Regions from separate parts of the Shewanella zhuhaiensis genome, predicted to be linked through region 1. Evidence: predicted binding sites of a transcription regulator. Region 1 holds the regulator's gene; each other region holds the start of a gene.
What was found. Region 1 encodes LexA, which represses DNA repair genes until DNA is damaged. Its sites were predicted from a motif close to TACTGTATNNNNATACAGTA; they were not measured.

Region 1 (4,289 bases):
GCGGGGAGTAGCAAGAATGCTGTAGAAACCGAAGTCATGGTCGAAGTAATCGTAGCGCCATTTCCATTGGGAACCTGTGACTTTGATGGTCAGCTCAGCATTGGAAGGATCTTCCATGGCAATCAAGGTTTTGGTGGCCGGAATGGCCATGCCAACCAGGATCAGAAAGGGTACCAGGGTCCAGGCTATTTCTACTTTGGTACTTTCATGGAATTGGGCGGCGACGGCGCCCTTGGATTTGCGGTGGTTAATCATGGCGTAAATCATGGCGCCAAAAACCACCACACCTATGGCGCAGCAGATGTACAGGATGGTCATGTGCAGGCCATAAACCTTGCCACTGATCTCCGTTACGCCCTGCGTCATGTTTAGCGGCATGTCAGCCGCAAGGATTGGCGGGGCCAATAAAGCCGCCGCGATACAATACAACCAATGCTTCACAAGACATCTCCTCTGTCAATTGCATCAAGCAACTACAAAGAAAAGTCACACAGTAAGTCTCTGCTCTATGCAAACTCTTCAGTTCCCACAAAAAGCAACGATGACTTCAAAGTGCATTGGCGGTTTGATTGTTGATTAGGTATTTACAGCTCTCTTAACCACACTTGCACCTACAGCTGAATATATCGGTCAGATCCGCATTACCCATGGCGCAAGCCTCAGATACTGCGACGACATAATCGCCAGATATAACAAACGAATCGTTGTTAGCCTGAACTACATTACTTGCAGTTTAAATATTGATCAAGATCACTTTCTTTTCTAATTATCTGAAAAAATTATCGAAAAAAAGCCCCGAAAACGGGGCTGAAGGGGATGAAGCTGTGATTAGTGGAATTGGGCCGGGTGCCTGAGTATGGTGTTTGGCTCGGTTCTTCCTGGCAAGTTGTTGGCATGAGAGTGAGTATTTACATTTTCAAAAATCACGCCGAGGGCAACGGCATTTCGGGCAACCAGTTCAAGGCGGCGCTTGTCTCTGGCTTCCAGTGCATTGGTCCAGCACAGTACCGCGCTTGAAGTGCCATTGGTCAGGGCTTTTTCCATCGCCCAAAGAGTTTCAACTTCGTCCTTGGCATGCACCAGCAATACTCTGTCCATACGAACACCAGCCTGAGCCAGCATGGCTTTAAGGCCAATGTTCGGCGGGCTGATAAGTACAATCCAGCGACCTTCCAGGCTCAGGCGAGCCAGTTCCGGTGCCAGGTTGGCTAATTCATCACGCCCCATGGAACAGGTTGAGCGGGTGAGCACCTGAGCCGGACCCATAGCGCTGCTTGCTGGGACATCTGTCCACAGGCCGGGATGGCGCGGTGCGTTGCCAAGGAGTTTGTTCATAGCCAGTCTCCGTTGCGGATAACCCCAACTGCCAGCCCTTCAATGGCGAGGCTTTGATGGGTCAGATCCACTTCAATGGGGGCAAAATCTTCGTTTTCGGCATGCAGATAAACCACATTGCCTTTCTTCTCGAACCGCTTCACGGTGACATCATCTTCAACCCGTGCCACAACAACCTGGCCATTACGGGCCTGATCCATTTTGTGCACGGCCAACAGGTCGCCATCGAGAATACCTATGTCTTTCATACTGTCGCCGCGAACCCGCAGCAGAAAATCGGCCTGCGGGCGGAACATATTGGGGTCGACCTGGTAATACTGTTCGACATGTTCCTGCGCCAGAATGGGTTCACCCGCAGCCACCTGACCGATAAGTGGCAGACCCGGATCGGGCTGATCTTCCAGCTCGTCACCGGCGAGACGAATACCACGGGAGGTGCCGGGCATAATCTCAATGCAGCCTTTTTTGGCCAACGCTTTGAGGTGTTCTTCGGCGGCATTGGCACTTTTAAAGCCAAGCCGGGTGGCAATTTCGGCCCGGGTTGGGGGCATGCCGGTTTCGGCGATATTGCGTTTGATCAGGTCCAGGATCTCGGCCTGGCGCGGCGTCAGCGGTCTCATGGGTGTTCCTGTTTTTCTATACAGTTACTGTTAGTATATACAGTATTTTGATCAGTGCAAGTATTAACCATTTTTCAGATTATTGGCGAAGGGATATGGCTGTCTGATATTCTATGCCGCTATTGATAGAAGCCAGGTCCCAAGAAAACAGCATGTCAGCACACGACTCTATTTGGTTTAAGTCTCTGCGTTGGATCCAGAAGCATCTGGTGCACACCATTGTGGTGCCGCAGGACCCCTTTGCCGATTTGAATCTGGATCCCGCCAGACCTTTGGTTTATGTGATGAAAACTGAGTCGGTGAGCGACATCGCCGCCCTCAATGAAATCACTGGCAAAATGGGGCTGCCCAGCCCTTACGAGCCGTTGAAACTCGACGGCGTGGAAACTCCCAGAATCGTTTGTCTCGAAGGCAGTAAGCCGCTGTTTGGCAAGCGCGAAAGCAACGAGCCTTTCCTGCAGACCTTCTTGCAATTGCTGGCGTTGCATCGTCAGCAAAAGGATCTCGATATTCAACTGGTGCCGGTAAGCCTGTATTGGGGCCGCACCCCAGGCAAAGAAGACGACAGCATGCGTGCTGCTGTGCTGGAGCGTGAAGATCCAACCTGGCTGCGTAAGTGTTTGATGATTCTGTTTTTAGGGCGCCACAACTTTGTGCAGTTCTCCCGCGCAGTGTCGCTGCGCAGCATGGCCGATGAACACGGCACCGATAAGCGTATTGCCCACAAATTGGCACGGGTGGCGCGGGTGCATTTCCGCCGCCAACGTAAAGTGATGACAGGCCCTGTGCTGCCGAATCGTCAGGCGATGTTCCATGCCCTGCTCAAGTCCGATAATCTCAAGAAGGCCATTGCCGAAGAGGCGGCCAGCAAAAAGATTTCCGAAGAAAAGGCCCGCGAGACTGCCATTGAATATCTGGATGAAATCGCGGCAGATTACTCCGACAGCCTGGTGCGTATAGCCGAGCGTTTCCTTACCTGGCTTTGGAACAAGCTCTATAAAGGCATCAGCATCAAGGGTGCCGAGCAAATTCGTCAGCTGCACCACGATGGACATGAAATTGTCTACGTGCCTTGTCACCGCTCGCACATGGACTATTTGCTGCTGTCTTACATCCTGTATTACGAAGGCATGGTGCCGCCCCATATTGCGGCGGGTATCAACCTGAACTTCTGGCCTGCCGGTCCCATGTTCCGTCGTGGTGGCGCCTTCTTCATCCGTCGCAGTTTCAACGGTAACAAGCTCTATACCGCGGTGTTCCGAGAGTATCTGGATCAGCTGTTTGCCAAAGGCTATTCGGTGGAGTACTTCACCGAAGGTGGCCGCTCCCGAACCGGTCGTCTGTTGGCTCCCAAGACGGGTATGCTGGCGATGACGCTTTCCTCTGTGATTCGTGGTATTGAACGCCCGGTGACTCTGGTGCCCGTGTACCTTGGCTACGACCATGTGATGGAAGTGGCGACTTATCACAAGGAACTGTCGGGTAAGAAAAAAGAGAAAGAATCGGTGTGGCAGGTGTTTGGGGCCATCCGTAAGCTTGGCAACTTCGGCCGTGGTTATGTGAACTTCGGTGAGCCTATAACCCTGCAAAACTTCCTCTCCGAGAAGGTGCCCGATTGGCGCGAGCAGGTTAGCGAAGATCCTGAGCAGAAGCCGAGCTGGCTCACCCCTGTGGTAAACTCCTTGGCCAATCGGGTGATGACCCGTATCAACAACGCCGCCGCCGCGAGTTCGGTCACCCTCTCGAGCATGGTACTGCTGGCATCTGAGCAAAATGCGCTGGAGCGCGGTCAGCTTGAGCGGCAGATTGACCTCTACCTGAACCTGTTGAAAACAGTGCCTTACACCGGCTATGCCTCGGTGACTGAGGGCAGTGGTAAAGATTTGGTTGAGCGCGGCCTTGAACTGAACAAGTTGGTGGAAACCCGTGATGAGCTGGGTTCCATCATTTCCATTGAAGATGGCCAAGCCATTTCAATGACTTATTATCGAAACAATATCATCCATTTATTTGTGATCCCGTCGCTGCTTGCCACCATTATGGTGCGTCATGAGCGGATATCCCGTGCCGACCTGCATGAAATGGTGGCCGAATGTTATCCACTGCTCAAGGCTGAGCTGTTTATGGGCATTCAGGATCTGCCAGCCTATGTAGACGCGCTGGTGGATGCCTTTGTTGCCGAGGGCCTTATCCAGGGTGACAGCGAGCTTGCGCTGGTAGACGACCGCATTGCGCAGTTATTGCTGCTTGCTGGCGTGGTCTCTGAGACCCTCAAGCGCTATGCAGTGATCTTTAACCTGCTGGCCGAATCACCGGATATGGAGCGTTCTGACC
Region 2 (4,289 bases), on a different contig from region 1:
GTTCGCCGCCTTTTTTGTCGCCAGCCAATTCTATGAAGATCTCGCCGTTCACCTGACACAGATGCAGGATGAAATGCTCCGTAACGGCGTTGCCATTGCTATTCTTTTTGTGACCACCCTGATTTTGGGCGCCCTGGTGAACTACATCCTCGGGCAGCTGGTGGCTAAGACCGGATTATCGGGTACCGACAGACTATTAGGTCTGTGTTTCGGTGCCCTGCGCGGCGCCTTGATTGTCAGTGCGCTGCTGTTTTTTATGGATGCCTTTACCGGCGCTCCCAACACGGTTTGGTGGAAGGAGTCCAGGCTGGTGCCGGAATTCGGAGTTGTGATCCAGTGGTTCTTCCACTACCTGGAAAACACCTCAAGCTTTGTACCCAAATTATAAAAAATATACACAACAGAACATCTTAAAAGAGGACACTCTCCCATGTGTGGTATCGTCGGAATCGTTGGCCATTCCTCGGTTAATCAGACCATCTATGACGCACTGACAGTGCTGCAACATCGTGGTCAGGATGCAGCCGGAATTGTCACAGTAGACAATGATGCATTCAGGCTCAGAAAGGCTAATGGCCTGGTGCGTGATGTGTTTGAGCCCAAACATATGCAGCGCCTGCAGGGCAACGCCGGTATCGGCCATGTGCGTTATCCCACCGCCGGTAGCTCAAGCTCCTCTGAAGCCCAACCTTTCTATGTAAACTCTCCTTTCGGTATTTCTCTGGCTCACAACGGTAACCTGACCAACACTCAGGAACTGGCTGCCCGCCTGAAGCAGCAACGTCGCCATGTGAACACCACTTCTGACTCAGAAATCCTGTTGAACCTGCTGGCCGATGAGCTGCAGCAGGTGCAGTCTGAGCACCTGAGCGCCGATCAGGTATTTGATGCCGTGGCCAAGGTGCACGCCCAAACCCGCGGCGCTTATGCCGTGACCGCCATGATTGTGAACGAAGGTCTGGTGGCGTTTCGCGACCCCAATGGTATTCGTCCGCTGGTGCTGGGTAAGCATGAAACCGCCAAGGGCACTGAGTATATGGTGGCCTCTGAGAGTGTGGCGCTGGACGCTGTTGGCTTTGAAGTGATGCGCGACGTAGCACCTGGCGAAGCCGTGTATATCACCCTCGATGGTCAGCTGTTTACCCGCCAGTGCGCTGAAACGCCGGTGTATTCGCCCTGTATCTTTGAGTTTGTGTACTTTGCCCGTCCAGACTCCACCATCGACAAGGTCTCTGTTTACGCCAGCCGCGTTAACATGGGCGCCAAGCTCGGTGAGAAAATCAAGAAAGAGTGGTTCGATAACGACATCGACGTGGTGATCCCAATCCCTGAGACTTCCTGCGATATCGCGCTGGAAATCGCCCGGGTGATGGACCTGCCGTATCGTCAGGGGTTCGTGAAGAACCGCTACATCGGCCGTACCTTTATCATGCCCGGTCAGCAGGAGCGTAAGAAGTCGGTTCGCCGTAAACTGAACGCCATCAATGCTGAATTCAAGGGTAAGAATGTACTGCTGGTGGACGACTCCATTGTACGTGGCACCACCTCTGAGCAAATCATCGAAATGGCCCGTGAAGCCGGTGCCAAAAAGGTGTACTTTGCTTCAGCCGCCCCTGAAATCCGTTTCCCCAACGTCTATGGCATCGACATGCCGACCTCGAACGAGCTGATTGCCCATGGCCGTGATGTTGATGAAATCGCCAAGCTGATTGGTGCCGATGGCATCATCTTCCAGGATCTGACCGATCTGGTAGAAGCTGTGCGGATGGAAAACCCGGAAATCAAGCGCTTCGAGACTTCGGTATTCGACGGCGATTACATCACAGGTGATGTGACTCAGGGTTATCTGGATCACCTGACCCAAATGCGCAACGACGATGCCAAGGCCAATCGCAACCGCGATATCGGCACCAATCTCGAGCTGCACAACGTAGGTCACCCTTAAGCCGCAAACGGCCCATTAAAAAACCAGCGCCTGGCGCTGGTTTTTTGTTTGGATCATCAGCTCCAAATGGCAATGGCAAAACAGCCAAGCCAGACCCCAAACAGTCCAGTCAGCGTGAGGCGCCCCGGCGAGCGCACATGCCAGCACTCTTTGCCGATGCAAATAAGTGGAAACAGCACCAGCGGCCAATATTGGGCCGGCAGGCAGATGATGGCAGCGAGCATCAGCAGCGCCGAGCACAGCAGCCACTGGTGAGTAATTACAGACAGTTTGGAATACATCTTGGGTCCAGGCGGTGAGCAGGTGCTGCTATTTTGCAACTTGTTGAGAATCGTTCTCAATAAAATTTACATACAATCGTTATCTTCGGCGTAAATCTACCCATTTGATCAGCGGCATGTTTGCGCCGCAGCGGGATTTTCGCTACATTTACTGTAAATTCATCCAGTGTTTTAAGCCGTCGCATTCGCCATGATCCTGTATATCGCCGAAAAACCCAGTTTGGGCCGTGCCATAGCCGATGTATTACCCAAGCCCCATAAAAAGGGTGATGGCTACATTGAGCTTGGCAATGGCGACTGTGTGACCTGGTGTATTGGTCATCTGCTGGAGCAAGCCGAGCCGGATGCCTATTCTCCTGAGTTTAAACAGTGGCAACTGGCACATTTACCGATCATCCCTGAAGTGTGGCAGCTCACGCCCAGAAGCTCGGCCAAATCCCAGCTGGCGGTGGTAAAACGCCTGATCAAGCAGGCCAGCGGCCTGGTTCATGCCGGCGATCCGGATCGTGAAGGGCAGTTGCTGGTGGATGAAGTGCTATCCCATGCCAAGGTGCCCGTCACCAAACTCGCTGCCACCCAGCGGCTGCTTATCTCCGACCTTAACCCCGACGCTGTGCGCCGGGCGCTTGGGCAGGTGCGCAGCAATAAAGAGTTTGTCCCACTCGCCACCTCGGCACTGGCCCGTAGCCGGGCTGACTGGCTGTATGGCCTGAATATGACCCGTGCTTACACCTTGCAGGGGCGCAAAGTGGGCTACAGCGGTGTGTTATCGGTCGGTCGCGTGCAGACGCCGCTATTGGGATTGGTTGTTCGTCGCGACCAAGAGATTGAGCATTTCACCCCAAAGGATCACTTCGAGGTGTTTGCCCATCTGGTGACGGAAAAAGGCGAGTACTTCAGCGCCAAATGGCAACCCAGCGAGGCCTGCCAGCCCTATATGGATGAAGAGGGCCGGGTGCTCTCCCGTCGCCTTGCCGAAACTGTGGTGACCCGTATTGGCGGTAAGCCAGCGCTCGTTACTGACGTCAGCAATAAAGATAAGAAGCTCGCGCCGCCTTTGCTGTATAGTCTGTCAGCGTTGCAGATTGATTGCGCCAAACGCTTTGGCATGAGTGCAAAAGAGGTACTGGATACGGCCCAGAGCCTGTATGAGCGCCATAAGCTTATCACCTACCCACGCTCTGATAGCCGCCATTTGCCCAAAGAACAACTGCAATTGGTCCCTGACGTCACCGCGGCTGTAATGGCCAATGCGCCGGAACTGACCCAAGGCGTGCCGGAGCCAGACTTGCGGCTGGTATCCAAAGCCTGGGATGATTCCAAGGTGGATGCCCACCATGCGATTGTACCTACCGGCAAGCGCATGGCATTGTCGAGCCTGAGTCAGCGTGAGCGCCAGCTTTATCAGCATATCGCCAGGCAGTATCTGGCACAGTTTTACCCCCACAGGCTGATGTCTGACAGCCAAATCAGCCTCACGATCGACGGCGGCAGTTTTGTTGCCAAAGCCTCGGTAGAGCGCGCCCCCGGCTGGCGGGTGCTGTTTCAGGGCGGCGCCAAAGACCCAGATGAAGCGCCTGATGATGCCAGTCAGAAAACGCCACTGCCAGTACTGAAAAAGGGCGATACCGCCCAATGCCAACATGGGGAATTATTGGCAAAGCAAACCCAGCCGCCGAAATACTTTACCGATGCAACCTTGCTAAGCGCTATGACGGGGATTGCCCGGTATGTCAGTTCGGCAGAGATCAAGAAAATCCTCAAAGACACCGATGGCCTTGGCACAGAAGCCACCCGCGCCGGGATCATTGAGCTGCTGTTTAAACGGGGCTTTTTGGCAAGGCAGGGGAAGAGTATTGTGTCAACGCCCGCCGGGCGAGGCTTGATAGCAAGCCTGCCGGAGGTGGCCACTACCGCGGACATGACGGCGCTGTGGGAGCGTCAGCTAAACGATATTTGCCAGAAGCAGCTTTCCTACCGTGGCTTTATGCAGCCGCTTATCACTGAGCTGCATGGACTCATTCAGGCGGCCGCCTCAACCTTGCCGGTGGCGTTAAGTGGAG
Region 3 (4,289 bases), on a different contig from region 1:
GATGCGAATGGCGCGCCCTTGTTATCACCGATACGGATGATGTTTTCGGCTGGAACACCGATTTGCTTATTCCAAATATCGAATGCTTCGTCATCGGTGTGGTACACGGTAACGCACAGCTTCTCTTTCGGCAGTTTCAGGGTGCCGGTCAGGAATTCCCAGGCGAAGCGAATGGCGTCTTCTTTGAAGTAATCACCAAAGCTGAAGTTACCCAGCATTTCGAAGAAGGTGTGGTGACGGGCGGTGTAACCCACGTTGTCCAGGTCGTTATGCTTACCACCGGCGCGAACGCAGCGCTGTGCAGTCGCGGCGCGAACGTAGCTGCGCTTTTCCATGCCAAGGAAACAGTCTTTGAACTGGTTCATACCGGCGTTGGTGAACAGCAGTGTTGGATCATTACCGGGAACCAGAGAGCTGCTGTCTACTACCTGGTGACCCTGCTGCCTGAAATACTCGAGAAAAGCACTGCGAAGCGCGGCTGTGGTTTGATACATGAAAACGTCCTGAGTTGGATAAGCCTGATACGACAAGCCGCAGCCACTTCCACGGGCTGCCGACAAAAATTTGGGGCTCATTATAACCTCAAGAGTTTCGAATAAGATAGCGCACAGGCCGCGAAATCCGGGTCAATCGGGGTGGGAACAGGGGTTCTCAATCACTAGAGAAACAAAGTCAGCGGACAAGGCTGATTAAAATAAAAAAGACCGCCTCGGGTGCGGTCTTTAATCCATATCGTAAGGGTCAAAATCCAACGCGTGGGATATTTCATCGAAACTGAACCCCTGCCCTGCAAGGTAGCGGATGCGTTTCGCCCTGTCTTTGGCATCGACAGGTTTGGTGGCACCAAACTTTTTCAGTGCCTTTTCCCTGGCTTGGGCATACCAATCCACATCACAGCCTTCGAGGTTGCTTTGGATAACCTCTTTATCCAATCCCTTGGCTATCATGGCCTGACGCGCTCGGGCAGCGCCATGGCCTTTCAATACTGACGAGCGAATAACTGATGCGCCATAGCGACTGTCATTCAGGTAGCCTTTGGCTTCACACTCATCCAGTACTCGCTCAATCTCGAGGGCCTCATGCCCCTTGGCGAGCAGTTTAAGCTTAAGTTCGTTGCGGCTGTGATCACGCCTGGCAAGAGATGCCAGTGCGTGATTCATCAGTTCCTGACTCAGAACACTTCTCCGGTTTCGAAGTCGATGTTTTCATCGCCTTCGGCGCTGGTCGCTTCCGCAGAGCTGGTGTGAGACAACAGCAGATCGCGCAGTGACTTTTCAATCTCGGCAGCGATTTCACCGTTTTCGGCCAGGAACTTGGTCGCGTTGGCACGGCCCTGACCAATCTTGTCGCCCTTATAGCTGTACCAGGCACCGGATTTCTCAATCAGCTTGTGCAGTACACCCAGGTCAACCAGCTCACCGGTACGGTTAATGCCCTGGCCGTAAAGGATCTGGAAGTCAGCCTGACGGAAAGGCGCTGCAATCTTGTTTTTAACCACTTTCACGCGGGTTTCGTTACCCACCACTTCGTCGCCTTCTTTGATGGCGCCGGTGCGGCGGATATCCAAACGCACGGATGCGTAGAATTTCAGAGCGTTACCACCGGTAGTGGTTTCTGGGTTACCGAACATCACACCAATCTTCATACGGATTTGGTTGATGAAAATCAGCAGGGTGTTGGATTGCTTGAGGTTACCGGCAAGCTTACGCATCGCCTGGCTCATCATACGGGCCGCAAGACCTACGTGAGAGTCACCGATTTCACCTTCGATTTCCGCTTTAGGAACCAGTGCTGCAACCGAGTCGACGATGATAACGTCTACGGCGCCACTACGGGTCAGGGCATCACAGATTTCCAGCGCCTGTTCACCCGTGTCTGGCTGAGAACACAGCAGGTTGTCGATATCTACGCCGAGCTTACGGGCATATACTGGGTCGAGGGCGTGTTCAGCATCGATAAAGGCGCACACTTTGCCTGCACGCTGAGCCGCAGCAATCACTTCCAGAGTCAGGGTAGTTTTACCTGATGATTCAGGACCATAGATTTCTACGATACGGCCCATTGGCAGACCGCCGGCACCCAACGCCACGTCCAGAGACAGCGAGCCGGTGGAGATGGTTTCCACATCCATGGAGCGGTCTTCACCCAGCTTCATGATAGAGCCTTTACCAAACTGCTTTTCAATTTGGCCAAGAACGGCGGCAAGTGCTTTCTCTTTATTTGGATCGATTTTCATTGTTCCCTCTCACACACAGCAGGCGCTGTGAAGACGCAACGGTTAATGCGGTTCAGGCAAAAGCCCTGTGTATTTGTACATATTGAAAGCTAGTATACTGTACAATCATACAGTATCAACCCCTGGATGAAATAATTTTCTGCGGCGCCGAAATCCGCTGTTTCATCGCCTTGAATTGAAAAGGATCACTTTAGCGAAAAACTTGGTAGACTGGGCGCCCATAGGCTTTACCCGCGGCTTGACCAGACAAGCCCCATCGCAATAACAGAGTGGCAATGAACAGCACAGACCTGCTTGATCTCGAAAAACACACCCCCATGATGCGTCAGTATCTGACCATGAAGGCAGCGCACCCCGACATGCTGCTGTTTTATCGCATGGGCGACTTTTATGAACTCTTTTACGATGATGCCAAGCGTGCCTCGGAAATGCTGGCCATTTCACTTACTGCCCGCGGCAAGAGCGGCGGCGATCCAATCCCCATGGCCGGTATCCCCTACCATGCGGTGGAAGGCTATCTGGCCAAGTTGGTGCAATTGGGTCAGTCGGTTGCCATTTGTGAGCAAATAGGTGACCCGGCCACCTCAAAAGGCCCGGTAGAACGTAAAGTGGTGCGCGTCGTCACGCCGGGTACGCTGACCGATGAAGCGCTGCTGCAGGAGCGCCAGGATAATCTGCTGGCTGCGGTTTACCAGGGCAAGGTGGGTTATGGTTTTGCCACTCTGGATGTGGCATCCGGCCGCTTTGTCATTGCTGAATTACCAAGCCGTGAAGCACTTGAGGCCGAGCTTCAGCGCACATGCCCGGCAGAGCTTTTATACAGCGAAGACTTTGCCGACATGGCGCTGATTAATCATATCAAGGGCAAGCGCCGCCGCCCCGAGTGGGAATTTGACTATGATACCTGCATCAAGCTGCTACTTGAGCAGTTTGGTACCCGCGATCTGCGTGGCTTTGGCATTACCGACGCCCGCCTGTCGCTGCAGGCCGCAGGCTGTCTGATGCAATACGTGAAAGACACTCAGCGCACCGCCCTGCCCCACATCAATTCCATCGTGCGCTTCAATCAGGGCGATAGCATCATTCTGGATGCCGCCACCCGCCGCAATCTGGAACTGACCATCAGTCTGTCGGGCTCGCGGGAAAACACCCTTGCCAGCGTACTGGATAATACCGTTACCGCCATGGGCAGTCGGATGCTGCAGCGCTGGATCCACCAGCCACTGCGCTGCCACGATACCATTCGTGGTCGCCAGCAGGCAGTGCAGGAATTACTGGAAACCGGACTCTATGACGATCTTCGTGCTGAACTTAAAGCCCTTGGCGATATCGAGCGTATTCTGGCGCGTCTGGCGCTGCGAAGCGCCCGCCCACGGGACTTTGCCCGGTTAAGAGATGCCCTCGGAATTTTGCCGCTTATCCGCGAGCGCGTGCAGCGCTGTGAGTCGCGCCATCTGAAGTCACTCAATATTCTTCTGGGTGACTTCCCCGAGGAATATGAACTGCTTAGCCGCGCAATTGTGGATAATCCACCGGTACTTATCCGTGATGGCGGCGTTATTCGTGAAGGCTACCACAGTGAACTGGATGAGTGGCGCAAACTCAGCGATGGCGGCATCGACTATCTGGAGCAGATGGAGCTGCGTGAAAAAGAGCGAACCGGCATCGCCACCCTCAAGGTTGGCTTCAACCGGGTTCACGGCTACTACATCGAAGTCAGCCGTGCGCAATCAGCCCTGGTGCCTCTTGCTTATCAGCGTCGCCAGACGTTGAAAAACACCGAGCGCTACATCACTCCTGAGCTTAAAGAGTACGAAGAGAAGGTACTGTCGAGCCAGGGCAAGGCACTGGCGCTTGAAAAGCAGCTGTGGGAAGAGCTGTTCGATTTGGTATTGCCCAAGCTTCAGGAATTGCAGGACTTTGCCCGCGCCGCCTCTGAGCTCGACGTACTGGCAAACTTTGCCGATAGGGCCGATATCTTCAACTATCACTGCCCGGAACTCAGCGACACCACCGGGATCCTGATTGAAGCAGGTCGTCATCCTGTGGTCGA

Region 2: a site for LexA is predicted at 2,376-2,395, ahead of MJ923_RS06800 (DNA topoisomerase III). Genes of this name have one in related genera too.
Region 3: a site for LexA is predicted at 2,332-2,351, ahead of recA (recombinase RecA). Genes of this name have one in related genera too.

The regions. Positions count from the first base shown of each region.
Region 1 covers NZ_JAKUDL010000004.1:187,442-191,730, forward strand. Annotated here, with positions in the region: gene coxB (cytochrome c oxidase subunit II) at 1-441, opposite strand, end outside; gene MJ923_RS12805 (cell division inhibitor SulA) at 829-1,335, opposite strand; gene lexA (transcriptional repressor LexA) at 1,332-1,955, opposite strand; gene plsB (glycerol-3-phosphate 1-O-acyltransferase PlsB) at 2,108-4,289, shown strand, end outside.
Region 2 covers NZ_JAKUDL010000002.1:278,041-282,329, forward strand. Annotated here, with positions in the region: gene MJ923_RS06785 (CvpA family protein) at 1-388, shown strand, start outside; gene purF (amidophosphoribosyltransferase) at 431-1,945, shown strand; gene MJ923_RS06795 (hypothetical protein) at 2,002-2,226, opposite strand; gene MJ923_RS06800 (DNA topoisomerase III) at 2,417-4,289, shown strand, end outside.
Region 3 covers NZ_JAKUDL010000001.1:898,257-902,545, reverse strand. Annotated here, with positions in the region: gene alaS (alanine--tRNA ligase) at 1-494, opposite strand, end outside; gene MJ923_RS03900 (regulatory protein RecX) at 723-1,160, opposite strand; gene recA (recombinase RecA) at 1,172-2,236, opposite strand; gene mutS (DNA mismatch repair protein MutS) at 2,512-4,289, shown strand, end outside.